One region of the Exiguobacterium sp. s130 genome, then DNA from elsewhere that is predicted to be linked to it. Evidence: riboswitches for the same ligand, from Rfam matches in the RefSeq annotation. Region 1 holds a riboswitch; each other region holds the start of a gene.
What was found. Region 1 has a riboswitch for thiamine pyrophosphate ahead of thiT (energy-coupled thiamine transporter ThiT). Riboswitches for the same ligand answer to the same signal wherever they lie in the genome.

Region 1 (7,661 bases):
GCTCGATGGACCAACCATGACTGGTCCGATGATGTCAAAGACGCTACGATATTTCATTTCTTTTCCCCTTTCTATGAAACAAACGAAATCCCACCTCTATTATCGCAGATGGTGGGATTCGTGAAAAGGCTAGTCGCCCTTTTTCAGTATGATGGTTTTATTCGACGCTTAAAATGTACGAATAAAGTGGTTGTTTGCCGTCGTGGACTTCCACTTCAGCATCCGGATTGACCGATTCGATGTACGCGACGAGTTCGTCGACCTCTTCCGAAGCCACGCCTTCACCGTAAAGAACCGTGACGATTTCGTCGTCCTCCGTGACGAGTGTATCGACCAGTTTCTTGACAGCACCAAGACTCGAAGTGTCCGTAGCAACGATTTGTTTTTCAGCAATCGCCATGTGATCGTCTTTCTTGATTTCAACACCATCAATATTCGTATCACGTACGGCATAAGTGACTTGACCCGACTTCACAGCTGCGATCGCATCCTCCATATGTGCTTCGTTCTCTTCAACAGTCGCTTCCGGATTATAGACGATCGTCGCCGCCAAACCTTGTGGAACTGTCTTTGATTTCACGACGGTTACGCCACAATTCGCAACAGATGCTGCTTGTTCAGCGGCCATGATGATGTTCGAGTTGTTCGGATAAACATAGACATGTTCAGCGTGTGCATCCTCGATCGCCTTGACGATGTCTTCCGTTGACGGGTTCATCGTTTGTCCGCCTTCGATGACGACACTGACACCGAGTGATTTAAAGAGTTCACTGATACCTTCACCCATTGCGACTGTGACAAGGGCCGCTTTTGCTTTTGCCTTCGGTGCAACGACTGGAGTGACTTGGTTCGCGCCCTCTTCTTCGAGGATCGTCGAGTGTTGTTGACGCATATTTTCAATCTTAACAGCAACGAGCTCACCGAAACGTTGTCCTTTTGTGATGACTTCTCCTGGCGTTTCGACGTGGACGTGAACTTTAAGGAGCTCTTCGTCCGCGACGACGAGCAACGAATCACCGAATTCCGATAATTCGTTCCGGAATGCTTCTTCACTGAACGGTGCATTTGCTAACTTGTCATCTTGGAAGCGAACCATGATTTCCGTACAGTAACCGTAATGGATCTCTTCTGTCGACATGAAGCTTTGAGCCGATTTATGATGCTCTGCTTCGACGAGTGCTTCCATGACTGGCGCATGTGGCTTATCAAGTTCTTTTCCTTCGAGTGTCGCGAGGAATCCTTCATAGATACAGACGAGACCTTGACCACCAGAGTCAACGACGCCGACTTCTTTTAATACAGGAAGAAGTTCTGGTGTACCGTCGAGCGATACTTTCGAAGCTTCGACGAGTTGACGCATCAACTCTAAGAAATCCGTCGTCGTCTCAGATTGTGCGATAGCAGCGACAGCTGTTTCACGGGCAACTGTCAAGATTGTCCCTTCGACCGGTTTCATGACTGCTTTGTATGCTGTATCGACACCTTTTTGTAATGCATCTGCGAATTCCTTCGTATCAATCGTTGTTTTGCCTTCGATTGATTTCGAGAATCCACGGAACAATTGACTTAAGATGACGCCAGAGTTTCCGCGCGCCCCCATTAATAATCCACGTGCGAAGACGTTCGCGACTTCCGATACAGAATCCGAAGTGGATTTACCTGCTTCTTTTGCTCCTGAAGTCATCGTCAAATTCATGTTCGTTCCCGTATCACCATCTGGCACAGGGAAGACGTTCAATGAATCGACGAAATCTGCGTTTTGATAAAGATTCGCCGCGCCATTTTGAATCATCTTGACTAACTGCGCTCCTGTTAAACGATCTACACTCACTAAAGTTTCCTCCTCTATTTCCGCCTTAGACATTCGTCAAGCGGACTCCTTGGACAAAGATGTTCACAGATGTCACGTCAAGACCTAGTGCCTGACTGAGCGTGTATTTCACGCGACTCTGTACGTTGTTCGCCACCTCTGAGATTTTCGTCCCATAACTTACGATAATATGCATATCGATATGAACTTGCTCTGAAGCCTGTCGAACGATGACACCGCGTGCAAAGTTCTCACGTTTTAAGAGTTCAGCAAGACCATCCTTGATTTGAGACTGGGATGCCATACCAACGACACCAAAACATTCCATTGCTGCGCCGCCCGCAAGTTGCGCGACGACATCATTATCTACATCAATCTTTCCATAGGTCGTTTTCATCTCGATCGCCACCTGAGTAGCCCCCTTTGAATATTGTATTCTTCTCATAATTCTACTATAAGGACCTACTATTGAAAAGTCGCCGTACTGACTATACAATGAATAAGTGAAAAATAGTAGCGGTCAAATGAACTTTTACCATCATCCTCATCCATTATTTTAAATTTCGAGGTTGTCTGTCAAGTTTTTTTCTTGTCAGCTACTTTTTTTATGTTGCAACCGCCCTGACACCATGCTAAGATAGCAAAGTGTCTATTAGGACGAACGCAAAACAACATAAAAGGAGGCGGAACGCATGGCACGTAAATGCTACGTTACTGGGAAATCGCCAAAGTCGGGTAACAACCGTTCACACGCATTGAACAAAACAAAACGTACTTGGGGAGTCAACGTACAAAAAGTACGTATCCTCGTCGACGGTAAGCCAAAAAAGGTTTGGGTTTCAGCTCGAGCTCTTAAATCAGGTAAAGTCGAACGCGTATAAGGCGCAACCACCGGATGGGAATCTTCCCTTCCGGTTTTTTTATGCCCTCATTTATTTTTCTCATAAACTAATTGTCGCTTTTATTGAAAACGCTTACAATAGGAACGTACTTTATTTTGTCAGAATTGGGGGAAGTCATCATGCAACTCAAACGAGAGATGACGAGTCGACACCTGTTCATGATTTCACTCGGTGGAATTATCGGAACAGGCTTATTTTTAGGGTCAGGATTAACGATTTCACAAGCAGGACCTCTCGGGGCGGTCCTCAGTTACATCGTGGGTGGGACCATCATGTATCTGACGATGTTATGTCTTGGAGAATTAGCGGTCTATCTGCCGGTCTCGGGGTCATTTCAGACCTATACGACCCGCTTTATCGGACCAGGGGTCGGCTTTGCCGTCGGTTGGATTTACTGGCTCGGCTGGGCTGTGACGGTCGCACTTGAAATCACAGCTGCAGGTAGTTTGATGGACCGTTGGTTTCCGAATGTGCCGGTCGTTGTCTGGTGTACCGTCTTTACGGTCTTGTTATTCGGTTTAAACGCCGTCTCCGCCAAAGCGTTCGGGGAAGCGGAATTCTGGTTCTCAAGTTTAAAGGTACTCGCCATTCTTTTCTTCATCATTCTTGGTGGCGCAGCTTGGTTTAGCTGGTTACCGATGGAAGCAGATCGTCCATCCTCATTGTTTGCAAACTTCACGGCAAGCGGTTGGTTTCCGAACGGAATTCTCGGTGTCTTGACGACGATGATTGCTGTCAACTTTGCTTTTCAGGGGACCGAATTGATCGGTGTCGCGGCTGGGGAGTCCGATAAGCCTGAAAAATCGATTCCAAAAGCTATCCGGAATACAGTTTGGCGCACGTTCATTTTCTTTGTCTTATCGATCACGATCGTCGGTGCATTGATTCCGTATGAGACGGCTGGCGGAGTCAGTAGTCCATTCATCATGGTCTTTGATGCGATCGGCATCCCGTATGCCGCTGACTTGATGAACATCGTCGTCTTGACAGCACTATTATCCGTCGGGAACTCGGGATTGTATGCCGCGACCCGAATGTTATGGGCAATGGCACAAGAAGGGATGATTTCAAAGAAATTATCTTATGTTAATGCCCGTGGTGTGCCGATGCGCGCTTTACTCTTTACGATGATGTTTGCGATGTTATCTCTTCTGACAGCTTTTTTCGCAGAGGATACCGTCTTTATCTGGCTCTTGTCTTTAGCTGGACTCGGTGCTCAAGTCGGTTGGATTTCAATTTCCGCTTCGCAACTTGCGTTCCGCCGTCAGTTCATCCGAAACGGACATGATCTATCCGAACTAAAGTTCAAGACGCCATTCTATCCAGCATTACCGTTGATATCGTTGACACTTAATGTCGTTGTCCTTTTCAGTCTTGCGTTTCAAGCGGATCAACGAATTGCTTTATACATCGGTGTTCCATTTTTCCTCGTCATGTGGGGAAGCTATCATCTGTTCATTAAAGGAAAACACCTATCGGCTCAAAGTGACATTCGAGTCGCCCCTTCCCAACTCGAAGAATAATGCCATATGAAAAGAGGCCGCGGTATCATCCACGGCCTTTTTTCATATGCTTGTTCTATTCCTTAAGTGTTCGCATCATCAATAGTTCTCCTTGATGGAGCTCTACTGTCGCTTCTGACGTACTCCATTCATTACTGACGGTCAAGGAACCTCCGACCGGAACAGGATGCATATCAAGTGGATATTTGACTCCAGCTAAACTCAAGATTGACGGCACAAGTGGAATGAAAGAAAGATAATGATAGCTTTCGGCTTCGACTGCATACGATCCTACTGCCAAATATCGCACCTCTTCCCGTTTCGTGACGAGTCGCGCTTCAGGGTATTGCTTCAATAAATACACATTTTGAACGGTCATGTCGAGTCGTCCACCTGTTGCTCCGACGATGATAGTATCATCAAACCGTTTCATCTCTGATACTGTACGAAGGGCGAGTTCGAGATCCGTCTCATCTTTCTCAGCCGGATGAACGATTGCTCCTTCAGGTACGTAACCAAGCGAATCAAAATCACCGATCGTCATGTCGCATGTCAGCCCAAACAATTCAATAGTCTGAACACCACCATCGACACCAATGATGAAATCACTAGACTGACAAAGCATCCGCAAATCAGGCACTTCTTCTTGAGGACCGGCGCACACGAGAATCGCCCGCATCTCAGACGCCTCGTGCTGAATAACGTAGTAAACGTGGCGCAGTTGTAAAGAGGAGACCCGCGACGACACCGCATAAAACATAAGATGGTACCATGTATGTCGCGTTATAAACTAATGAATATGGCACGACTGGACCTTCTGCATATTTCGCGAAGAACACGATTCCGCTGATGACATGACAGATATAACGGAGTCCTGCGCCTAATAGTGTTGCAAGGAGAACGAACGCCATCAAACGTTTCTTTTGTCCGTTACGTGCAGTTTGTCTAACCTGACGGGCGAACAGACCGCTCAGTCCGACGACACCGTATGCAATCGTGTAATCGAGTAATGGTTGGACGATCGTCAAGACTTGTGGGGCGAACATCAGTTGGATCGTACCAACAAGCGCTCCTGTGACGACACCTCCGATGACACCGTGGCGAAATGCCATGACAAAGATCGGTAACATCGCTAAGCTGATTGAACCGCCTTGTGGCATTTTAAATGGAATCAGTAAATCAAAGACGACCCCGAGACTTGCGAAGATGGCAATTTCCATCATCATTTGTAACCGTTTCATGCTATTTCCTCCTTCATTGTACGAGAGGACGCAAAAAGGCAATACGACGAACGCCGTACTGCCTGCGTGCGCCACATCCCTACGTCCGTTTGAACGGAACAGGTTCGAAGGGTTAAAGTCTAAAAGACTCCTCTCAGCCGCTTTTCAAGCGACACCCCTTGCGGTCATCATATTTCGTTTTCTCGTTCTTATTATACGGCAGCCCCTTGACGAATGCTAGTGATCGCTTCCGCATAATCTGGTGCATTGTAGATTGCTGATCCCGCGACAAGAACGTTCGCGCCGTTTTCGATGCAAAGTTTTGCTGTTTCCGGGTTGACGCCACCATCAATCTCGATTTCAAATGTCAGATCACGATCTGCTTTCATTTGTGCAAGTGATGCGAGTTTTGGCATGACATTCTCGATGAAGGCTTGTCCACCAAAGCCCGGATTGACCGTCATCAATAAGACCATATCGACATCCTCAAGGACGTGTTCAATCGTCGATAATGGCGTGTGAGGATTCAAGACGACCCCTGCTTTTGCACCGGATAGCTTGATTTGTTGTAAAACACGGTGGACGTGGTTCGTCGCTTCGACGTGGAACGTCACGATATCTGCCCCTGCCTTAACGAAATCTTCAACGAAACGTTCTGGCTGGTCAATCATTAAATGGACATCAAGGACCATATCCGTCTTTTGACGTAAACTGCTGAGCACAGGTAGTCCAAACGAGATATTCGGTACGAACTGACCATCCATGACATCGAAATGGATATAGTCCGCGCCTGCTGCCTCGACTGCTTTGACATCACGCTCAAGATTCGCAAAATCTGCTGATAAGATAGATGGTGCAATTTTAATCATCTTCAATACCTCCGGGCTCGATTCTTGATTTCGTCTATAAACATACCATAGTTCTCATAACGAGAGGACATGATTTCTTGTGCTTCGACGGCTTCCTTGACAGCACATCCGGGTTCATTCAAGTGCAAACATCCTCGATACTTACATTCGTCCTGTACAGCCACGAATTCAGGAAAACTCCACCGTACATCCTCGATTTCCATATCATACGGAAAATCAAGGTTCGAGAAACCTGGTGTATCAGCAATCAAGCCTTCGGCAAGTGGCATCAACGTGACGTGTCGTGTCGTATGCCGCCCACGTCCGAGTGATTTCGAAATCGCACTCGTCTCTAAGTCGAGTGTTGGTTCAAGTGCGTTCAAGAGCGAACTTTTCCCAACTCCAGATTGTCCGGCAAGAACACTCGTTTTCCCGGCCAGTAACGGACGGACTTGCTCAACACCCGACAACGTCTCACTGGATGTCTCGATGACCGTATATCCAATCTTCCGGTAAGCGGCAATTGCCTCTCTAACTGCAGGACCTTTGACATCATCAAGCAAGTCCATCTTCGTTAACAGGATGACGGGTTGGATTTCCTTCGCTTCGATCAAGACGAGGAAACGATCGAGCAAGTGCGCTGAAAAATCAGGTTCTGCAGCCGAGACGACAAGCAACGCTTGATCGATATTCGCGACAGGCGGGCGTACTAAAAAGTTGTCCCGCTCCTTCACTTCGAGAATATACCCGGTCTCACTTTCGATATGAAGAACGACTTCGTCTCCAACAACTGGACTGATGCCGCGTTTTCGGAAATTCCCTCTTGCCCGTGAACGGACCTCTCCTTCTGGTGTCATGACATCATAAAAGCCACCCTGCAGGCGTATGATCGTTCCTTCTCGATTCTCTTCGATGCGTTGTTCCGTCATCCTATGCACTCCTTTTTCATCACATTCACTGTGCGTCTTTTGCTTGATTGTACGTGATGGTTTTTGAACGATACACCGTATCGTCTTTATAAATCGTAATCTTGCCTTCTTCTCCCGGATCAATCGTCACCGGCACGTCGAATGTCTCATCTTGGTCAATTGATTCTTCGATGACGGTCCGCTTCCCTTTCGCATCTTCCGTCTCAATCCGGATGACTTGTTTCGGTGGTTCCTCGTCCTCGTTCTCGCTGACTGCGTCATAGACGACCTTTTCAGGGAACGTCGCTGTCAACGTTTTTTCTTCCTCACCTTTTGAGATGAAGACCGTCACGGAGTCGTTCGGTTCGACTTGAGTCCCTGCTTGTGGGAATTGACGGATAACTTGATCGAGTTTCACGTCGCTAGAAAATTCTTGCTCGAACGTTCCATCGAGCCCTTTTTCGTCCAGGT
Region 2 (7,661 bases), on a different contig from region 1:
CCGGCATCGAAGATATCATCATCGTCACAGGTAAACACAAACGGGCCATCGAAGATCATTTCGATAACCAAAAAGAACTCGAGATCACGCTCGAGAACTCTGGGAAGACGGAATTACTCGAGAAGGTTCAATTCTCGACGAACCTCGCGAACATCTTCTATGTCCGCCAAAAAGAACAAAAAGGTCTCGGTCACGCCATTTTGACGGCAAAACAATTCATCGGGAACGAACCGTTCGCAGTCTTACTCGGGGACGATATCGTCGAGTCGGATGATCCCGCAATCAAACAATTGATGGACGTCTACGAGCAGACGGAAAAATCAGTCATCGGTGTACAAGAAGTCCGTCCCGAAGATACGCATCGTTACGGCATCATCGATCCTGTTTCACAAAACGGACGACTGTATGACGTGAAGAAATTCGTCGAAAAACCGGCTCCGGGCAAAGCACCATCGAACCTCGCGATCATGGGACGTTACGTGCTGACACCGGATATCTTTGATTATCTAGCGAATCAAGGAGAAGGGGCAGGCGGTGAGATTCAATTGACGGATGCGATTGAGCGATTGAATGCGGATAGCCAAGTCTATGCGTATGATTTCGAGGGTAACCGTTATGACGTCGGAGAGAAACTCGGTTTCGTCAAGACGACGATTGAATATGCGTTGAAAGATGCAGAGATGCGTGACGAGCTGAAAGCTTTCATCAAGACACTAGACATTTAACATGATGGACCACTCTGACATGATTCAGAGTGGTTTTTTTGTAATTCATGAAACCAATCCGTCTAGTCAAAACGTAGAAAAAAAGAGAAGAGAGGTGCTACATATGTTAACGTGGCTCGGTGTGAAGGCTGATAAAAAAGCAGAATGACAATTTTTCACAGGTGTCGAAAAGAAAACAATCTTCCTGATCTTGCTTCTATCGCTTGTGATCTTGAAGGGTGTGAAGTGGGGAATGACAGCACTTATCCCAACGGCATTTTTCAGTGATCCGATCGTTTCCGTGTTACCAGGAGTGCTTGGCGTCCTAACAGCAGTCGTTTTCGTGCTTTTGGTAGAGCGCTCCCTACAGGATAAGTCGAGTGAAAAGTAAGAGATACACGAAGGACCACCTGAAGTTAGTCGATTCAGACTGAAGACAAAGTGCAATTTTTCTCAAATAGAGTGCGTATACTTTAAGACGAAAAAAATTAAATATAAACTGAAGAGAGAAGACGACATACTTACTACTTAATGGCCCCCATAAGATGATTACGCAAGATAAGCTTTATACATTGCAAATATTAATGATTCGGACTACTAGATCACGTAATTGATCAGAAATATCGAATCGCTCGTATATTAAGACATCATTAAAGAAAGAAAAAATGATAATCAGTATTGCCTAGTATAAGATATGACCGTAACAAAGTAATCCGAATCAGATAATAATCCTATTTTTACGCTCGATCTTTAAAGAAATACTATTAACGAATCGCTTTCATCATCATTGACAGGTGTTCACAAGACTACTAAAGTGAAGGTAACTTAAATAGAATCACTAGGGGTGTTATTAAACTGAGATGAGTAGCTACTCAAACCCTTTGAACCTGAACTAGGTCGTACTAGCGTAGGAAAGTGTAAACTCTGATGAACAAGCGGAGGCGATGATGTCGCTCTTTGCTATGTGTTTATTTAGACGTGCGCAACTTTCCTTTTGGAGAGTTGCGTTTTTTGTTTACTACTTCGCTATTTAAGTTGCAAAAATGGATGAGGGAGTGGACAAGAATGAGCAGAACAGTATTAGTGACAGGAAGTAGCCGAGGACTTGGGGCGACGATTGCAAGGGTGTTAGTGAACAACGGATTTAAAGTGGTGATTAATTACTATAAAAGCAAAGAGGCGGCTGAAAAGCTTGTGAGCGAACTAGGAGCAGAGAATGCACTTGCCTTGTATGCCGATGTTACGAAGCGGGAAGATGTTGAGAGCATGATGCAATCCGCAACAGCACATTACGGTCAAATCGATGTTGTCGTCAATAATGCATTAGTAGATTTTAAATTTGATCCGGTTGCTCAAAAATCGTTCATCGATTTAGAGTGGGAAGATTATCAAAAGCAACTGGATGGAACGCTAAAAGCTGCTTTTCACACCATCCAAAGTGTTTTACCACAATTTATGGAACGAAAGAGCGGTAGTATCATCAGCATTGGAACAAACCTCTATCAAAACCCCGTCGTTCCTTATCATGAATACACAACAGCAAAAGCAGGTCTGATTGGTTTCACACGTAACCTGGCCGCAGAACTAGGTCAATACGGTATAAACGTGAATGTCGTCTCCGGTGGGTTATTGAAAGTCACAGATGCGAGTGCTGTGACAACCCCTGAAGTATTTAATCTTATTGCCCAATCGACCCCGTTGAAAAAAGTGACGAGCCCAGAAGAAGTGGCTCAACTGGTTGCCTTTTTGGCATCAGAAGCAGCATCTGGGATTACCGGTCAAAACGTAACAGTCGATGGTGGGTTAACGATGAATTAAAGCAGGCGTTTTAAAAATTCTCAGCTTGTAAGAGAAGGGATTCGTGAACAGAAGATGACGAACAGAAATCAGTTAAATATCGGCGTTTTGTTATATGGATGTGGTCATCATCAAGCCGCATGGTTAATGCCTGATTCTGCAATTGAAGAAATCGGAGAGAGCCGCTATTATCAGCGTTTGTCTCAAATAGCGGAAGCTGGATGTTTAGATGCAGTATTTTTTGCGGATAATCAATCTTTTCCGGCTACCAATGCAACTGATTTACCTGCCTTTTGGTTGGATCCATTAATTAATCTAACGGCTATTTCTCAAGTGACGGATCATATAGGATTAGTCTCTACGATATCGAGCACGTTCTCCAATCCGTATACAGTAGCAAGGCAACTTCTAAGCCTTGATCACGTAACGAAGGGGAGGGTAGGCTGGAACTTAGTGACCTCGATGACAGATTGGGAAGCACTAAACCACGGAATGTATGCACTTCCACCGAGGGAAGAGCGGTATAAAAAGGCGGACGAATTCGTTACATTGATGGAGAAGCTATTTTTATCATGGGATCAAGCGGCTTTTCTTGCGAATCGATCAGATAACCAATTGATTGATCCTGAACGTATACAAGTTATCGATCATTCTGAAGCCTATTTCAGCGTAAAAGGTCCTTTGTCTACGCCGCGTAGTCCCCAAGGAAAGCCAGTAGCGATGCAAGCGGGGGGTTCTGAAGAAGGGATTGCCCTTGCAGCCAAACATGCGGATGCCGTATATTCTGTGTCATGGAATTTTAGACAAGCCCATGCTTTTCGTGAAAAACTCCATAAGAAAATTACACAAACTGAATCACCAGATCGAAAGATTAAGATATACCCAGGCTTAGTAACGTATGTTGGTAAAACAAGAGAAGAGGCACTAGCCAAAAAAGCCGAACTAGATGAAAAATTACCGGTTGAAAATGCGTTGAAACAATTGAGTTTCTTTCTGCAACAGGACTGCTCCACATGGGATCTCGAAGCAAAGATTCCGGCCTTACCATCGATCGAGGAATTTTCCGGACCCATCGGACGCTACCGAACGATTCTAGAGATTATCGAAGATACGGATCCGACGCTCAAAGAACTATTAGGCTATTTAGCAGCAGGAGGAGGACACCTGACATTGATTGGTACTCCGGAAGAAATTGTGGATCAGTTGGAGTTTTGGTTTAACGAGGGAGTAGCAGATGGCTTCAACTTGATGCCGCCGTCATTACCGTCAAGTTTAGAAGATTTTGTAGACATGATTGTTCCTGAATTACAAAAAAGAGGATTGTTTAAAGTGTCCTATCAAAGTACTACATTTAGAGAGCATCTAGGTTTAATCGATTAAATTAGATGAAAAATTTAGCTAAATTCCGAAAAGATTTTGAAGAAATCCTTGAAGACCCGAACACGAATCGGCGTGACTTTAGATTGACGAACTTGATGTCGGAAATGGATGGAACGATCCAAATCTCATTGCTTCAAAATCTCGAATGGGAAGCTCGGCATCCAGAAAAATTGAATTATATCGCGAAATCTCACAGACACGAGTATTATGAAATTTTAAAAGATATAACCCCACTTCATAAATTGTTAAAAAGTTATATTTGTAGTATGTTAATTACATTTTTTAAATTTAAAATGGTATATTTATGGTAAGGAGGGGTTATCATGTTAAAAAGAGTTACGTTAGTATTTTTGATGATGTGCTCAGCTATCACAATGTTATTTGTTGCTTCAAAGAATTCAGTAGGTGAGAGTACCATTTCCTTGGAAGAACCAGGAGTATTCAAAATTTCACTTATGATCATCGTCGGATTATTTTTGTTGCCGTTGATTTTATCTCTTTTCAGTAACAGTGTGATTAAAATGATAAATATCGCGTATCAATCAATTATAGTTTTAACATTCTTGGGATTAATTCCGATAGGTTTTATGATTCCTAATGGCATAACAACAATTCTCGTTTCAGTTCTTGGAACATTATTGAGCATCATGAGTATTTTTGTTTTAGTGATGGATAAAACATCAAGAAGTCCTCGGAATCGGAATGCGAGGACTTCGCATTATTGAGACTGTTATTTTGTTTGTGGAGGTTTTTCTTTGCAGAAGATGGGGTTTTGTTTCGTATTAGCAGCACTTACTAAGATGTGGTTATCCATTTACTTATCTGATTTTTATTTGCTTAAGGAGTTAGATGTGACTGGTAGCTCCGAAGGGGATGCCTTTGAGGCGATTCCAGATCTGGCTTGGAAGATAATTGCGGTAGAACTTGTTATCGGGATTGTTTTGATTGTACTAGACAGAAAAAAGAAAGTAGAAAAATGATATAAAAAAGCCATCATTTCTTATTCGGAATGATGGCTTCAGACTGAAGACAAAGGGTAATTTTTCTCTTAATGAACTGAGCCCCGTAAAATGGACACTTTAATAAAAAGACCACGTTTTCTATGCTGCGATCAGATGGTCCCGATATTGTTTCGGGGTCATCTTTTTTAGGTTCCATTGACCGCGTTCGTAGTTGTAATAGCTGATGTAGTTCCCGACCACCTCGCTGACCTCCTCGATTGACTCGCACGAACGGTTGGCGACATAGTCCTTCAAATGACCGAAGAACGATTCAATCGGTGCGTTGTCGAGACAGTTGCCCCGACGGGACATGGACTGGACCAGTCCGAGGTCGCCAATGAGTCGCTGGTAGCCCGGATGGGTGTAGTGGAAGCCTTGGTCCGAATGAATCATCGCCTGAAAGACGAGGTCCATGCGAAGGTCCGTGGATAGGTTGTATGCCACGATCTCGCGTGTGGCGACAGACAGATAGACGTTCTCGCCGGAGGCGATGGGGAGATAGGTGATATCGGTCACGAATACCTTCCCGGGCTCGCTCTGCCGGAATTCGCGGTTCAATCGGTTCGGCACGACGCGATGCTCGTGCGTCGCCCGAGAGAGCTTGCGATACGGGTTCATCCTCCGGATTTTAGTCACGATGTTAAATTTGCGTATCAGTCGGAGAATCCGTTTATGGTTGATCGGGAAACCGAGGGTGGCGAACACCTCCATGTACAGCCCCCGATAGCCGACTTTGCCTTTATGGCTATCATGGATGCTCTTGAGAAGTGTCGCATCTAGGTGATCACGCTCTTCCCGGAGGGAATCCGCCTCGGCACGGTTCAACCAAGCGTAATAGCCACTGCGGCTCACTCCGGCGATCTCACATAATGGGCGGACGAGATTCTTAAGCTGTGCGATGCGGATGATGGTGTTGATGACCTGATATTTCTCTGCTGGTGTCAGTTCGTACGTTTCGCCTGCCCCTCTAACTGCTCTAGCTTTTTTAAGAGCTCGTTCTCTGCCGTCAGGTATTTGATCCGTGCCTCTGCCTTCGCCAACCGTCTCTCCATCGACTCGTCTGTCTTCGTGCGTCCGCCTCCAAGAGCTTTTCCACGTTTGTCGTTCCGGAGACCCTGCTCTCCGTCTTTTCGGAACGTTTGGCGCCAGCGAATCAACGCGGAATACGCTTTTCGTTTCCCGATCACCGTCAGGTCGAATCCGGCCTCCGTGAAGATTTGTTGAGGTCTCTTTCCTTCCATGTTCTCACGTACGGTCTTGATCTTGAACTCGGCCGTGTACTGGATCAAGCGTTCTGATACGGAAGCGACGTTTGGGTTTTCTTCGAGCTGGTTGATTTGGGTCATAGTGAAGATGATTTTACTCATGATTGTTTCTCCCGTCTGATTGAATAGGTTCATTATAGCGATTCGTATCCACACGAAAAACCCCGAATGATGCACTTTTTTTCAAGTGTCTATCATTCGGGGTTCAGTTCAAATTGAGAAGGATTGCGCTTTTTCGTTCGTCTCGAATCATTTATCAGGGCCAAGCTTCGCATCGCTGCTCCTGCTTATTTTTCTCTAGAAGGCGATTTTGAGCGAAAAAAATGCTTATGTGATACTTTTTCTCAATTCATCCAAAACAAACGGGAAATTGTTGATTTCATTCCATAAATTGTTAGATAGAACGTGATTGTCTCCTCGTTAAAAATAGGATAAACCTTTTTTAAGTTGAATTGGTAAAAAATGAATGTTATTATATAAATATAGTAAAATTGAAATGTTTTACTTCTATAAAAGTAAAATAAAGTATGGAGAATTGAGAGGTGATACAGAAAGATGAAAAATCAAATTTTAGAAAGTGTTTTCGCAGCAATGTTTTTTCTTATTTTTCTAATGTTTTTTGAAGGAATTCCGAAGTCGACTGATACATGGGTCGAATATGGAATAAAGTCTGTGGCAATTGCTGTCATTTTCCTAATAACGGAAGGTATTTTTTCTAAAAAATCTCTAAAAAAAAACACATCAAATTAATAAAGTATTCAATTTTTTTAATGCTGAGTACACGATTGAAACAAAGCCCACATGTGCGTCATAATGTGGGCTTTCTTCAATGCAAAGTGATCGAGTGAAATATATTACGATATGACGAATCCATTATTTTCGCGATGTTTATCTATGCTCTGATCATGATTATTTTTCTTTTAATTCTAACAATCTCCCTAAAATCAATAAATGTCATGAGTGACGAACTGAACTTGGTACAAAAGACATCAGATGTTCAAAGGCGTTTTTGCGCATGACAACTGATTGTTGTTGTAAAATGAGGACAATGACGGAACAGGTGAGGGGCGAACGGGCATGACGAAACGATCCATCCAAGATGCTGCTTTTTTGGGCAAACGAAAACAAGTAATGCGCTGCATCGAACGTGGTGACGATCTGAATGAACTGGATGAAGAAGGGTTTGCGGCACTTCATTGGGCGATTCAGGAAGGGTACCTACGGATCGTCGAATTGTTGCTCGATCATGGAGCGGATGTGAATCTTCCAAATCAAGACGGGATGTCACCGCTGCATATTGCGCTGTATGATCAAAAGACGGACATTGCGTTGCTGTTGATCAAACGGGGTGCCCATCATGATTTAAATGAGTACGGCTTCTCAGCGCTTCACTTAGTAGCGGGGCGATCCGGCAATAAAAAAGTCTTACGGAAACTAGCGCAGAATGTGGAGTTGTTACATCAACGGACCGATGATGGAGCTGGGGTGACGCCGCTACATTACGCAGCGCAAGA
Region 3 (7,661 bases), 380 kb from region 1:
CAGCCATTACATAAGGAGGACGTCTCCATGATCGACTTTTCCATTGCAACTGCGGACGACGCGGAAGCAATCCATGAATTGAACTACCTCACATTCACAGAAGAGATTCCACAACATCAACCGAACATCGAACGGAAACGAATTGATCGATTCCATGATCAGAACACTTACTTGATCGGTAAGGAAGACGATCGACTCGTCGCGATGATCGCCATTCGAAAGCATCGTCCCTTTTCGCTTGAGGAAAAGGGCGTGACGCTAGACGAGACACTGACGGATCCAGCAGAAATCCGCTTACTTAGCGTTCGTCCCGAATACCGCAATAGTCGTACGTTCATGCAATTGATGCGCTTTCTAATGGTCTACCTCGAGCGGGAGACGATTGATCATGTCTATATCAGTGGTACGACGCGAGAAGCAAAACTATACGCGCGGTTCGGCTTCACACCGATTGCAGCGACGCTTGGTAGTGGTGACGCCCAGTTTGTACCGATGTTGTTGTCGCGCGCAACATACGAACGATCCGTCATCGCGGATGTCTTACGTCCCCTGCATTTTCTAGCCGGTCCGGTCGAGGTTGCGCCGACGGTCCGTCAAGCGGCGCAACAAGCACCGCGTCCACACCGGACGGCCTCGATGCGTCAGCTCGATCAAGATTTACGTGGCCGAATGTGTCAGTTGCTGGATTTGCCACATGTCTCGATGGCCGTCGGCAGCGGTACGCTCGCCAATGATATTGTCGCGCAACAACTCACTGGACATGGATTGATCCTGAACGGTGGCGAGTTCGGTCAACGCTTGATTGACCATGCGGTACGTGCCGGCAAGTCTTTTGATATCCATACGCTTCCCTCCGGTCACCCGATCGATTTGGAGCAACTCGCTCATCAATTGAGGCAAACGGCATACAACTGGATTTGGTTGACGCATTGTGAGACGTCAACGGGTGTTCTCTATGATCTTGATGCAGTAAAAGTGCTGTTAGATCAACGAACCGCACTCGTCGTCGATGCGATCAGCGCTGTTGGAACCGGACATTTCTCATACGATGGCTGCACTTTCGTCACGACTGTTTCCGGGAAAGCGATTGGTGGTTTACCGGGTCTTGCGTTCATTGGTCACGCAGATCGCGTCCTACCTTCTCTCTGTATTCCCCGTTATCTGGATTTAGGACTCTATGCGGAAGGGGTTGCCTTTTCCGGCTCGTCGAACCTGTTGCTTGCCTGTCAGGCAGCGCTTGATGCCCTCGATCTTAATCAAGCAGCAATCAAGATGACCTATCTCGAACAAGCCGTCCGCGCAACTGGATTCCAACTGCTCGCACAACAGGAAGCACAAGCGCCGGGAATACTGACGATCGTTCATCCGTTCGCAACTGATTTAGGCGACGCTCTGCGCATTCAGGGGTATCACGTCCAGTACGAAAGCGACTATCTCGTTTACAATCAGTGGCTTCAAATTTCGACGATGGGACAGACGACGATGCGGCAAATTGAACGTCTCGTTCGTGTTTTAGTTCGTGAAAATCAACGAATCATCATAAAGAATGAAAAAAACGAAAGACCTCTCAACCCTTGATTTCAAGCGGTTTGGAGGTCTTTCGACTTCAAAAAGATAAAAAAGAGGTTTATGGATTTAAAACATAGGGGTATAAACTCATTAGCACCGCATCAAACCGGTGACTTATTCACACATGTTTCTCAATATCAGCGTAATGACCTGGGAGAGAAATGCAAAGTCACGAAAGCGTCAGACTCATGAGAGTCTGAAACCGATTGTCTTAGCATGATTCATATTGTTCAGGATTCGTCCTGCTCCTACATTCATTACCTTTTGAGGGCTATACCAAATTCAAGGGGGAAATGAACATGTCAGTTAATTTAACAGCCGAAAAACGCGAGGTACGTCCACGCTCACTCCGTAAACAATTGCGTCATGAAGGAAAAGCTCTTGGCGTCGTGTATGGTTACAAAGTGGAAAGTACACCAATCGCATTTGAAGAAAAAGAATTGCTTAAAATCGTCCGAGAAAACGGTGAGAACGTCTTGATTTCACTCAAACTCGACGGTAAAAATATTAACGTCTTGATCAATCGCCGTGATATGGATGTCTTCACACCAACTGTCGATCACGTTGAATTCATCGCCGTTAAAATGGATGAAGAAACAGAAGTCGAAGCAGACGTTGTACTCGTTGGGGAAGCAGCCGGTGCAAAAGTTGGCGGTTTCCTATCACAAACACTCTTTAAAGTAACAGTCGCTGCAACGCCAGATAAATTACCAGAGAACGTCGAAGTCGACGTCACGAACCTCGAAATCGGCGATTCGATTTCTGTAGCCGATCTTCCAGAACAAAAAGATTTCCGCATCGTTACAGAAGGCGACATTCAAGTCGCAGCTGTCGTCGAATCGACACTCGAGCAGGATCTTGAAGAAATCGAGGAAGCAGAGGCACAAGCAGAAGCTGGCGAAGACAACGAAGCGGAAGCAACAGAAGCGTCTTCAGAAGAAACAGCTGAAGAAAACGAAGACAACAAATAAGTCGTTTAACGATACGCCCTTTGTTGCGTATCGTTTTTTTGTGTCTTGACAACAGGCGCTAGATTGCCTAAAGTGAACAGCGTATCACCTATTACCATATCCACTAGGGGAGCCCAATTGGCTGAGACGATTCACTTCGGACCCTTCGAACCTGATCTAGTTCATACTAGCGTAGGAAAGTGGAGCGATCACATCCAATGACTCCTGCTGCGCGCAGTTTTTCTGAGGACCGCTCTCTTTTTTACGGAGGGCGGTCTTTTTTGGCGTCTCCCCCATTCAAAGGAGGACGTATCTGATGCAACACTGGAAAATGAAAGAAATCATGGTCATGATGATGCTAGCCGTCGCTTGCGGCGTCATCTATCTCGGTTGGTCAACACTCTGGTTACCGATCTCAGCGATCTTCGGACCTGTCGGTGCCAACTGGATGTTTGGTATCTGGATCATTGCGAGTCCGCTCGTCGCAGCAATCATTCAAAAGCCAGGTGCCGCTTTAATTGCGGAAGTCGTCGCGGCAGCCGTCGAACTGTTCACGGGAAGTCATTTTGGTTTATCCGCTCTTCTGATCGGAGTCTGCCAAGGACTTGGTGCGGAACTCGTCTTCGCAATGACGCGTTACCGTCGTTATGACACATGGACCTTGATGTTATCGGGTGTCGGAGCCGCGATTGGTAGCATCGTCTATAGTCTAATCGCGAACGGATTCGGTTACTACACAACGACGACGTTGCTTGCGACAACTGGCTTACAATTGATCAGCGGCGCATTACTCGGTGGCTTGCTTGCAGCGATTCTCGTCCGTCGCCTTGTTGCGACCGGTGTCTTGAACGGGTTTGCGGCAGGACGAGCGAAACGGAACGTCGCATGATTACTGTCGACGACCTCAGCATCCGCTATCCGGGTCAGATAAAATCGGTGCTCGATCATGTATCGCTGACGATCGAGTACGGGACGACCCTTTTGCTTGGTCGCAGTGGGAGTGGCAAGACGACATTACTTCATGCCCTTGCCGGACTGACACCGGAAACGATTGAAGTCGAACAGACTGGAACTGTTACCCGCTCTGGTTCGGTCGGAGTGCTGTTCCAAAATCCAGAAGAACAGTTTTGTATGGAGACGATCGGACGGGAAATCGCTTTTAGTTTAGAAAATCGCTCGATTCCACGCGTGGAGATGGATGAACGAATTGAACGCTTACTCGCACTCGTCGGTCTCCCTCTCCCCTTCTCGACACCAATCGCGAGTCTATCCGGAGGAATGAAACAGCGTCTCGCGCTCGCAGCGGTCCTAGCACTTGAGCCGACGATCTTATTACTCGATGAACCAACGGCTCAGATTGATCCAATCGGACAACATGAGCTGATGGCGTTGATTTTTCGGATTCAAAAAGAACACGATTTAACGATCGTCTTGATCGAACACCAACTTGATGTCTGTTTGCCGTACGTCGACCAAGTCGTCTTACTTGAGGACGGATCGATTACTGCGACGGCGGATCCACGGGATCTGTTCCCGCAGGATTACAAAGAGCTTCAAACGAAAGGTATTGCCGTTCCCTCTTTGTATCCGTATACCTTAGAGACGTTACCCATAGATGGACCGCAAGCGGCGCGACTTCAGGTGCCTTCCGCTGTCGCTACAGCTGGGAGCTCTTTGTTACACGTCGCTGCATTATCGACGAAAGCACCATATCCATTGACCGATGCGACATTTTCCATGCAGACAGGAGAATGGGTGATGCTGCTCGGGGCAAATGGATCCGGGAAAAGTACATTGCTTGCGACACTCGGGCGGTTGCTTCCCAATCGTGGAACGTATCAGCTCCAGGGGCGTCCGGTTCATCGTTACTCCCGGCGTCGCTTTTATGAGCACGTCGGCTATGTCTTTCAACAACCGGATCTGCAGTTTCTTAAGCTGACGGTCGAAGCGGAAATCGACTGGAGTCACCGGGCAGCGACGAATGTTAAGCGCGCGGCGTTGCTTGAACGGCTGGAACTGACATCTGTCAAACAGCAGTCACCACTTGCTCTTAGTACGGGGCAACAACGACGGCTCAGCGTCGCAACGATGCTCGGACAAACGAAAGACTTGTTGTTGCTCGATGAACCGACCTTCGGACAAGATGGATTGACGACACGACGCTTAATGGAACAGTTACAGATGGAACAACAGAACGGTACGACACTCGTCATGGCGACGCATGATATGGAGCTCGTCGCCCGGTATGCGGATCGTGTCCTCGTCATGGAGCAAGGACGGATTGCTTTTGACGGTCGCCCAAGCGAGTTATTCGCTGACGTTCCATTACTCGAGCGCTGTCAGCTACAACGTCCACTTTCGTACCAATTCCAGGAGGTGAAACGTGATGCAAACGAACGTGTCCCCGTTCGCTGAACTCAATCCCGTCATTAAGGGAAGCGGATTGTTTTTGATCATGTTTGCCTTGATTGCAACGAATGACTGGGTCAAAACGTTAGTATTCCTGAGTTTTGCTATCGCACTGCTACTCCTCTCCGGATGGGGTCCTTTTGATTTCTTGAAGCGACTTGCGCCGTATAGTCTATTATTCTTATTGACGTTCTGGATGATGGCGGCTTTCGGCAAAGGAACGAATACTCTTTGGTCGTTCGGTTGGTTTCATGTCACGTCGGAAAGCGTCACGCACGGCTGGTTACTTGCCTTGCGGATGGCCACGTTCGTCTGCTTGAGCCTCGCTTTCGTCACGACGACCGATGCGACCCGTTTCGTAATGAGCTTGATCCATCAGGCGAAGTTATCGCCCCGCTTTGCTTACGGATTCCTTGCCGGGATTCGCTTTCTGCCGCAACTGGTCGAAGAAGTCCGCGTTTTGCGGCAAGTCCGGATGATTCGCAATGTGCACAGTCGCTTTCCTGGTGATGGATTTCTTTCAATTGGCTTACCGCTCTTCTCACGGTCGATCCAGCGGGCAGAACGGATGGCGATTGCTCTCGAAGCCCGTCACTTTTCAGCAGAGCGAACGTATTACGAGGTACCGGTCGTTCAGCGTCAGGATATTATTTATCTCGTGGTCATCCTCCTATTCATTAGTCTTGTCTTTTGGCTATGATTACCGCCACCCGTATACGGGTACACTCTAGCAAGACAGATTGAAGGAGAACGACATGAAACGTATCCTCTTGATTGGTGCAGGTCACGCTCACCTGCATTGCATTACACACGGACCAACAGAAGACGTCGAGTGGCTGGTCCTGAACGCCTCGACGTACCAATATTACTCGGGCATGTACTCTGGACTTGCTGACGGAACATACGACATGGATGAGATGCGTATTGACGTCGCCGCCTTATGTCGTGCCTATGATAAACCATTCATCAAGGAGACCGTCATCAAAGTCGACCCTGTTGAAAAGGTCGTCTTCGGTGCATCCGGCAGACGTTACACCTATGACGTCGTCTCAACGAATATCGGTTCATTCGACTGGTCGGAAGATACGACGCGATTATCGATTAAACCGAACTACCGGTTACCGGATACATTAAAGCGACTGCAACAAGCAAAGCGTCCGGTCGTGATTGGGAGCGGACCAGCTGCCGTCGAGATGGCGGCGTCCTTGAAAGCGGCGGGTGTACCGATCACATTGATCACGGATCGAGATATCCTTTCTCGTCATCCGGCAGCGGAAGCCATTACGAGACGGTTAAAAGAACTCGGAGTGTACTGGATCAGGGAACGTCCTATAGATGACGAACTACCACTCCGCTTTAAGCAACACCCACCAATCGAGTCAGATGCAATCGTCCGCTTGACGGGTGCCAAAGCTCCGGCATTGTTTGCAGACAGCAATCTCTTCACGGAAAACGGATTTTTACTCGTCAATGAACAGTTACAAGCGCTCGATCATCCAAGCTTGTTTGCTGCGGGTGACGCGGCGACCCTCGTCGCCTACCCCGACATTCCGAAGAATGGTGTCACGGCTGTCCGACAAGCGCCAATTTTGCTTACGAACCTTTTACGATACCTCCAGGAAGAAGCACTGCAAATCTATCGTCCGCAAACGAACTATTTGACGATTTTATCGATGGGACCGCGTCATGCGGTTTCCCTATATGGTCGTCATTATTCGACTCACCCGTTCGGTTGGTACCTGAAGCGCTGGATCGATCAACGGTTCATGCGGAAGTATCGCTCTTAAAAGCGTGCGCCGGCGCACGCTTTTTCTGTACACAAAAATAAGCCATGGACGCGTGTCCATGGCTTATTAAATTAGACGGTTTGATTTCCTTTAACGTACGTCAGTAATGTCTCGTTGAACTTCTCTTGTTCGTCAAGTAACATCCCGTGTCCACTCTCTTCGAAGACTTCGAGTCGCGCATGTGGGATTTCCTTTTGCATCTCTTCCGCAAACTCGAACGGACAGACTTGGTCTTTTTTACCGTGGATGATCAACGTATCGACTTTGATGTTCTCGAGTTTTCCACGTAAGTCTTCGTCACGCAATGCGATTGCTGACTGAATCGTTCCGTGGGATGAAGCGGCGATGCTAAGACCATGGAACCATTGTTGTAGCGGTTCTGGATGCTCCTTCGCAAAGAAGATTTTCCCGAATCCTTTGAGCATCGACGGACGATCCTGTTTCGTGTCGGCAATCAACGCATCGACTTCTTCTTTTGTCATCCCGTATGGATAACCGTCGCGTTGCGTAAAGACCGGTGCCGCAGCTCCCGCAAGAACGAGCTTACTGACTTTTGAATCCCCGTAGTGCAAGAGATAGGACAAGGCGATTCCTCCTCCCATCGAGAAGCCAAGCAACGTGACATTCGCTAATTTCAGCTGTTCGATGACTTCATTGACATCGGACGCCATCGTCTTATAATCGTATCCCGTTGCTGGTGCATCTGATTTGCCATAACCACGATAATCGATTCCGACGTAACGATACCCTTCTTCGACGAGCAGGTTCTTTTGGTACTCGAACATGTTGTTGTTTGCCGGCCAGCCGTGTAAAAAGACGATCGGTTGACCCGAACCGACATCCTCAACGTAAATCTTCGTGCCATCAACTGCTTGAATGAATGTACCCACCATAAAACCCCCATAGTAACAGATTGACCATGCATGCCTCTATTATTCCCGAGTTA
Region 4 (7,661 bases), on a different contig from region 1:
AGTCATTTTTTTTTTCAAATCGGAATGCACAAAAACATTATTAAAACTTATTTGCTAATGTAATCGTTTTCAAATAAAATATTGTTTTAAAACAAGCACCTTGCTATACTGTCCGTATTGAAAAGTATTCCAGTCGTGGTTTGACTAGAGGAGGATGTACATCATGAAAAGGATTGGGCAATTCACGTTAACAGCAGGACTCGCAGCAGTACTCGTCTCAAGTAGTTTGCCTGTCATGGCAGAGGCAGGATCTTCAGCAGATCGGATCAGTCAAAAAATCGACATGATGACACTCGAACAAAAAATCGGACAGATGATCATGCCGGACTTCCGGCAGTGGAATGGCAGTAACCATACGTCGCTTGCTCCGGAAGTCGCGAACATCATCGACCGCTATGATTTAGGTGGCGTCATCTTGTTTGCTGAGAACGTCAGTGAAACCGAACAGACGACAAAACTCGTTCATGATCTGCAAGAAGTCGTCAAACAAGATGACAGCAACGATATTCCGCTCTTTGTCACGATCGACCAAGAAGGTGGCATCGTCACTCGGCTCGGAACAGGAACGAACTTACCCGGCAATATGGCGTTAGGTGCGACCCGTAGTAGCGCGTATGCCAATGATGCCGGTCATATCATCGGTTCCGAACTGCATGCGCTTGGCATCAATGTCAACTTCGGTCCGGTTCTTGACGTCAACAGTAACCCTGGAAATCCCGTCATCGGTGTTCGCTCGTTCTCAAGTGACCCGGAGCTCGTCGGAACGCTCGGTTCCGCTTTGATGAAGGGTATTCAAACTGAAGGCGTCGCAGCGACCGCGAAACACTTCCCGGGTCACGGCGATACCGCGATCGATTCCCATTATGGCTTGCCGGTTGTCGACCGGTCCCTGGAGGAGCTGGAACAAGTCGAGCTCGTCCCGTTCAAGCGAGCCATCGCCGAAGACATCGATATGATCATGACAGGACACATCGGAATGCCGCAAATCGAGTCTGAAGTCGTCACGTCAAAAAACGGCACTTTCCCTTTACCTGCGACATTGTCGGATGACGTCATCACGGGCGTACTGCGCGAAAAACTCGGCTACGATGGCATCGTCATCACGGATGCTTTGAATATGCAGGCGATCGCCGACAATTTTACGGAATCAGAAGCCGTTCTGAAAACATTTGACGCCGGTGTCGACATCGCGCTCATGCCGACGATTCTTCGTTCCGAGCAGGATGTCACAAAACTCGACCAGATTTTTAAGGACGTGATTGCGGCAGTCAAAGACGGACGTCTGTCAGAGGAACGGATTGATCAATCGGTCGAGCGGATCCTGACGCTGAAGGCAGAACGCGGAATATGGAATGGCACGACGGATACGACATCCTTAGCTGATAAACTCGCGCAAGCGAACCAAATCGTCGGTAGTCCCGAACATAAAGCAAAAGAACGCGCGATGACGGAAGCCGCGGTCACACTCCTGAAAAATGATCAGCGGACGTTACCCTTCAAGCCGAAAAAGAATGCAAACGTTCTTGTGATCGCCCCTGCGACGGATCAAACGGACAGCATGAAAAAGACGATTGCTTCCCTGCCTAAGAACCGGAACTGGCACGTAACGACAGCGAATTACTCGGCTACTACGCTACCGCTCGACCAAAACCCGACACTACGGGCACAACTCGATGCAGCAGATTACATCATCGTTGGTTCAAACGTCAATACGAGTGCCAAACTACTGCCTACTGCACCAGAGCAAGCGATTCCAGCTTCAATCTTCCGGTATGCGAAACAAACAAATACACCATCCGCCTTGCTTAGCCTCCGTAATCCATACGATGTCGCCGTTCAACCGGACGCACCGGCACACGTCCTCGTCTATGGTTTTAAAGGGGATCCGAACGGACCGGACTCTGAAGCAGGCAATCTGAAATCAGCGGGACCGAACCTCCCTGCTGGTATTCGAGCAATTTTCGGAACGTTCAAACCGCAAGGCACTTTACCGGTTGATGTGCCGGTCTTTCAGAACGGTGTCTTTACCGATCAACTGCATCTCGAATTCGGTGATGGCTTTAAAAACTGGAAAAAATGAGAACATGATACACAAAAGACCGAGCCCCCTTTAAAGGATGCCTCGGTCTTTTAATGCTTGATACGGATATTCCGCTTCTTCTTTCGCACGATGGTAGACGCGGTAAAGTGAGTAGATCAGCAGTCCATAAATGACAATCATTATGACAGTCGAAATGAAGCTACCGACGCTAAATTCAAACTTGAACGTCACCTTCAAATTCCAGATGGTAGCATATGTGCCATACATCGTCACTAAAAGGGGGATGATATATCCAGCAAATCTAACGTTCGCTTTTCCAAGCATACGTTGTACAACGTAGGCAACGATAATGATCAGCAAAATGATAAAGATTTCCATTTTGATCCCTACTCTCACTATGATATATACCTAATTCTACCATCTATTCGTTTAAGAAGATACCGTCCGTGCTGGAATCGTCTCGTAAATCGACGTAAACGTTTCTTCCGTCCATCCCATATGCCAAAATAGCAACTCATAATAACAGCTCGTCACGAAATGCCGTTTCATCCGCTCTCGTTCAGCCGAGCTTGCTTGTTCCGCCAACGCATCAAGCCGTGCAATCTGTTCAAAGACGACCTTTTTGAACCATTCCGAACTATATGTGTCGATCCATTGCTGATAGATTTTTTCATCCGGTGTACACGTCAATAATTGTTGTCCAACTTCATAATACAACCAGTAACATGGCAAGATGGCAGCAATCGTCTCACCAAGCGTCCCTTCACTCGCATGATGCATGTGGGAGACGTAAGCATATGCTGTCGGTGCCGGTTCAAATGCTTCAAGATCTGCTTCCGTAATACCGAGCGGCTCAAAAAATGATTGATGTAAGCTCAACTCTGCCTCGTAAGTCGAAGTAGCATGCTCGGCAAGTGTCGCGATCGTCGCGAAGTCGTCTGCTTTTGACGCTGCCTTCGCTTGAATCTTCGCAAAGTGTTTTAAATAATAGGCATCCTGCATGACGTAATGCCGAAATTTCGAGAGCGGTAACGTTCCCTCGCCGATTCCTTGTACGAATGGGTGGGTAAAACTACTATCCCAATACGCTTGTGCCGCTTGTTTGATTTCTTGTGTGAATGTCATGATCTCATCCTCCTCGTTTAGTATGATACGAAAAAACACCACCCCGAAACACACGGGCATGGCGCAAGAAGAACAAGACTTGACGCCACTTCCCTCCGTAAGTACGAACTTAATCAGGTTCAAAGGGTCCGAACGTCTTCGTTCGTCTCAGTCGGTCTACCGACTCCCCTAGTGGTCATTATTCGATTCAAATTCACTATAGCATGCTGAAAATGGAAGTCAAGTTGTCCTCTTTTCGCTATACTATGGAGTGTCAGAAGACGGATGCCGTCTCCATCTACAGACCGATTCCGAACTTCTTTCGTTCTCGTACACTAATTTTAGTACCTGATACTATAGTTCATTCTGTTACTTACAATTGGAGGAATTCATTATGCATACACCAACAAAAATCATGGCGTCAGCCGTTATCGCTTCTGCTTTATTACTTCCGACAGCCGCATCCGCTGAGCAAGTCGTTGATAAAACAATCGTCACTCTCGGGGAGTCGCTCGGCGCAAAGGATAAGGCTTGGGTGCTTTCCCGTCTCAATGCACCGGAAGGCATCACGCCGATCATCGCCACTTCTGCTGACGAAGAAAAATATCTCGGGAAAAACATTCCCCAGTCGCAAAAAGGTGGCAACATGTATTCATCCGCTAAAATCGAATTGACGGAAAAAGGTGACGGACTTTCCGTTGCGACGGAAAACATTACGTGGGTGACGAAGGATATGTACTTGAACGCTCTCGTCACGGCAGGTGTCAAAGATGCCGACATCACGATCACTTCTCCTTATAAAGTGACTGGAACATCGGCACTGACAGGAATCATGAAAGCCTATGATCAAACTTCGGCTGAGACCGGAATCAAGCTGAGTGACGAACGGAAAGATTTAGCACAGCAAGAATTATCGGTCACTTCAGACGTCGGGAAGACAGTCGGGACAGATAAAGTCGCTGATTTGATGAATGAGATCAAGGCCGAAATCGCCAATCAAAAACCGGAAACAAAAGTCGAGATCGAAAACCTGATCGTCCAAGTCATTCAAAACAACAACATCCAACTGTCTGATGCACAGATGGATCGGTTGACGAATCTATTCAATCAAATGGAGCAAGCGAACATCAACTGGGGGCAAATCGAGAGTGGACTAAAAAATGCTGGTCAAGACATCCATGCGTTTGCAACGTCCGAGGAGACAAAAGGATTCTTCGCTAAATTATTTGATGGTCTGAGTGACTTCTTCAGCTCGATTGCTGGTGTGTTCAAATAATTCAGACTTCCGCAATTAACAAGATAATGGTAAACTGATTGTATCTGAAACGAAAGGTGGTGTGAAATGATGGACTTTGCTGCGTGCAAACATTGGTTAATGGAACAATTGTATCTGTTGCGCGCGATTTTTCATGGAATGGCGTTCTAAGGCACCCGTCTGCCCTTTTTAGAACTTCATGATTGAAAAATACAGCAAAGCGCATCTTTCACACACTAGGGAGAGTGCTATTTGCGCTCTCCTTTTTTTAATGCGCGCGAAAGGATCAACTCATTATGATGATTTGCGACATTCAACATCTGACAAAACAATTCGGAGGCGAAACGATCTTAACGGACGTTTCCCTCTTCTTAAACGAACACGATCGTGTCGGTCTGATTGGACGAAACGGGAGTGGTAAAACGACATTACTCCGCTTACTTGCTCGCCTTGACCAACCGGACGGTGGCGTCATCTATCAAAAGAACGGTTTGACGATTGGCTACTTGGAACAACTTCCCACTTATACCGAAACGATGACCGGACTCGACGTCCTTTGGGCGGCGTTTGAAGAGATCCTCGCAATCCGTTCTCGGATGCAACAGTTGGAGCTTTTGATGGCGACAGCGCCAGATGATCTGGATGCACTACTCGTTCGATATGCGGAAGCGACAAATGCATTCGAACAAAAAGATGGCTATCTACTCGACTCGAAGATCGAGCGCATGGTGAACGGATTACATTTACGTCCGTTACTCACTCGCCCTTTCCATCAGTTGAGCGGCGGTGAGCAAACTAAGATTTGCCTCGGTCGCATGTTGCTGATGGAACCACACCTCCTAATCCTTGATGAGCCGACGAACCATCTTGATTTAGCTGCCGTTGAATGGTTAGAACAATTCTTACGGGACTACACTGGAACTATCCTGCTCGTCTCTCACGACCGGGTCTTCTTAGACGCCGTCGTCACCTCGATCGTCGAGCTTGAAGATGGTGAACTGACCTCCTATCTAGGGAACTACAGTGCGTTCGTCGTCGAACGAGAACGTCGCTTGATGGAACAGTTCCACGCCTATCAGGAACAACAGAAAAAAATCAAGAAGATGAAGGAAGCGATTCGTCGACTACGGCAGTGGGCAAACGAAGCATCTCCACCGAGTGAGAAATTATTCCGTAAAGCAAAATCGATGGAGCGGGCACTCGAGCGAATCGAACGGATCAAACGACCGCAACTCGAAGCCAAAACCGCTGATGTCTCTTTTTCTTCTACCGATCATACGAGTCAAGTCGTCTTTCGCGCTGAAGAACTCTCGTTTGCTTACGGAATCCGCCACATTTTTGATGACGTCTCGTTCGAGATCATGGCACAGGATCGGGTCGCGATCGTCGGAACGAATGGGAGTGGGAAATCGACATTGCTCTCACTGCTGCTTGACGAATTATCACCAGAGGCAGGCACACTCACGCGTGGACCATCGAATCATGTCGGTTACTTGTCCCAGCATGCCCATTTCGAGGAGGACGCGCGGTTAATTGACTGGTTTAGAGACCGGATTGCCGTTCCAGAAGCGGAAGCCCGCCATATCCTAGCCCGGTTCCTGTTCTTTGGACCAACTGTCTTTCGGTCCATTTTGTCACTAAGCGGAGGAGAACGTGTGCGATTGCAACTCGCCGTCCTCGTTCATTCGTCGATCAATGTATTAATTCTCGACGAGCCGACGAACCATCTCGATATTGAATCAAGAGAGACACTCGAAGAAGCACTCGAGAATTTTTCTGGTACATTGATTGCCGTCTCACACGACCGCTATTTCTTGAATCGGCTTTTTCCGCAGATCCTGTGGCTCGAAAATGGTCTGACGCGTTATCATGGTACGTATACGTATGCTCAACAGAAGCGTACTGAGTTCGCTACGTCTTCCTCACTCCACGTAACCCCTCAAAAACCAAAACGCTTGTCACAATACGAGTTAGAAGTGCAGATCGAGCGGCTTGAACAGAAATTAACAAAACGTGAAAAACCGACCGATACCGTTTCTAAAAGCATCCAACAGCAACTCGATGACCTATACGAACAGTTGCTACAGTATGGATGATTTAGCTTTACTTGCCTGTCACTCTCGATACCGAGAGTGGCAGTTTTTTCGTTCATTCACAAGATTTCAGCATACGGTTTTTTAGCTAACCTTATTAAGTTTTAAAATTTTATTTTATTTTGTTGTTGATTATTTTCAGAAAATTCGTATAATTTAGCGTATAGTTTTTATTATTCTTTGGGAGGAATACACCATCATGAACGCCATTCAGCAAGTCATTCAAGGAAGTGTCGATTACGCTAACAACATTTTATGGTCGTATGTATTAATCGCTGTATTGATCGGCGGCGGGATCTACTTCACCATCCGAACTGGCTTCATCCAATTCACTTACTTAAAAGAGATGTTCCGCGTCACGCTCGATAAAAGTGAACAAACAACAGACGATAAAGGAGAAAGCATCACTTCTCTCCAGTCATTCTTCATCGGTGCTGCGACACGGATCGGTACGGGTAACCTTGCCGGTGTCACGATTGCCGTCACACTCGGCGGACCAGGTGCCGTCTTCTGGATGTGGATGGTCGCTCTCTTAGGGGGCGCGACGGCTCTCATCGAAAGTACACTGGCTCAAGTCTATAAAGTACGCGATACGAAATCGAACGCATACCGTGGTGGTCCTGCCTACTACATCGAAAAAGGCTTGAAGAACCGAGCTCTCGGAATCGTCTTTGCAATCTTGATTGCTGTGACGTTCGGCCTTATCTTCAACTCCGTTCAATCAAACACGATTGCCGCTGCCTTTGACAATGCGTTCGGTATCAACACAGCTGTCGTCGGCGCAGCACTCGTCGTCTTGACGGGACTCGTCATCTTTGGTGGTGTCCACCGTGTCGCGAAGTTCTCTGCAATCATCGTTCCTATCATGGCAGGTCTCTACTTGATTGCTGCTCTTTATGTCGTCGTTACGAACCTGACGGAACTTCCTGGTGTGTTCGCAATGATTTTCAAAAGTGCCTTCGGAATCGAGCAAGCATTCGGTGGCTCGGTCGGTGCTGCAATCTCACTCGGTGTCAAACGCGGATTGTTCTCAAACGAAGCGGGAATGGGGTCTGCTCCAAACGCTGCGGCGGCGGCTGAAGTCTCTCACCCAGCAAAACAAGGTTTCTTACAAACACTTGGTGTATTCCTTGATACGTTGATCGTCTGTACAGCGACAGCAACGATT

Region 2: linked by a shared signal. The riboswitch ahead of HZS85_RS10875 (3-oxoacyl-ACP reductase) and the one ahead of thiT (energy-coupled thiamine transporter ThiT) in region 1 are both predicted to bind thiamine pyrophosphate.
Region 3: linked by a shared signal. The riboswitch ahead of HZS85_RS04825 (ECF transporter S component) and the one ahead of thiT (energy-coupled thiamine transporter ThiT) in region 1 are both predicted to bind thiamine pyrophosphate.
Region 4: linked by a shared signal. The riboswitch ahead of tenA (thiaminase II) and the one ahead of thiT (energy-coupled thiamine transporter ThiT) in region 1 are both predicted to bind thiamine pyrophosphate.

The regions. Positions count from the first base shown of each region.
Region 1 is NZ_JACSNI010000002.1:569,567-577,227, forward strand. It holds gene sdaAB (L-serine ammonia-lyase, iron-sulfur-dependent subunit beta) at 1-57, opposite strand, end outside; gene HZS85_RS06890 (DAK2 domain-containing protein) at 158-1,831, opposite strand; gene HZS85_RS06895 (Asp23/Gls24 family envelope stress response protein) at 1,857-2,219, opposite strand; gene rpmB (50S ribosomal protein L28) at 2,503-2,691, shown strand; gene HZS85_RS06905 (amino acid permease) at 2,832-4,235, shown strand; gene HZS85_RS06910 (thiamine diphosphokinase) at 4,291-4,893, opposite strand; gene thiT (energy-coupled thiamine transporter ThiT) at 4,895-5,455, opposite strand; TPP riboswitch at 5,515-5,624, opposite strand; gene rpe (ribulose-phosphate 3-epimerase) at 5,647-6,303, opposite strand; gene rsgA (ribosome small subunit-dependent GTPase A) at 6,306-7,211, opposite strand; gene pknB (Stk1 family PASTA domain-containing Ser/Thr kinase) at 7,237-7,661, opposite strand, start outside.
Region 2 is NZ_JACSNI010000003.1:607,203-614,863, forward strand. It holds gene galU (UTP--glucose-1-phosphate uridylyltransferase GalU) at 1-725, shown strand, start outside; gene HZS85_RS10870 (hypothetical protein) at 958-1,095, shown strand; TPP riboswitch at 1,535-1,635, shown strand; gene HZS85_RS10875 (3-oxoacyl-ACP reductase) at 1,770-2,522, shown strand; gene HZS85_RS10880 (LLM class flavin-dependent oxidoreductase) at 2,577-3,881, shown strand; gene HZS85_RS10885 (hypothetical protein) at 4,205-4,606, shown strand; gene HZS85_RS10890 (hypothetical protein) at 4,637-4,861, shown strand; one part of gene HZS85_RS10895 (IS3 family transposase) at 4,982-5,880, opposite strand; one part of gene HZS85_RS10895 (IS3 family transposase) at 5,880-6,249, opposite strand; gene HZS85_RS10900 (ankyrin repeat domain-containing protein) at 7,225-7,661, shown strand, end outside.
Region 3 is NZ_JACSNI010000002.1:192,375-200,035, forward strand. It holds gene HZS85_RS04810 (glycerol-3-phosphate acyltransferase) at 1-14, shown strand, start outside; gene HZS85_RS04815 (GNAT family N-acetyltransferase) at 28-1,578, shown strand; gene HZS85_RS04820 (50S ribosomal protein L25/general stress protein Ctc) at 1,869-2,540, shown strand; TPP riboswitch at 2,636-2,735, shown strand; gene HZS85_RS04825 (ECF transporter S component) at 2,836-3,408, shown strand; gene HZS85_RS04830 (ABC transporter ATP-binding protein) at 3,405-4,934, shown strand; gene HZS85_RS04835 (energy-coupling factor transporter transmembrane component T family protein) at 4,906-5,628, shown strand; gene HZS85_RS04840 (NAD(P)/FAD-dependent oxidoreductase) at 5,684-6,715, shown strand; gene HZS85_RS04845 (alpha/beta fold hydrolase) at 6,787-7,605, opposite strand.
Region 4 is NZ_JACSNI010000003.1:217,418-225,078, reverse strand. It holds gene HZS85_RS08795 (glycoside hydrolase family 3 protein) at 164-2,080, shown strand; gene HZS85_RS08790 (hypothetical protein) at 2,111-2,419, opposite strand; gene tenA (thiaminase II) at 2,471-3,166, opposite strand; TPP riboswitch at 3,240-3,346, opposite strand; gene HZS85_RS08780 (DUF1002 domain-containing protein) at 3,540-4,421, shown strand; gene abc-f (ribosomal protection-like ABC-F family protein) at 4,697-6,496, shown strand; gene HZS85_RS08770 (alanine/glycine:cation symporter family protein) at 6,693-7,661, shown strand, end outside.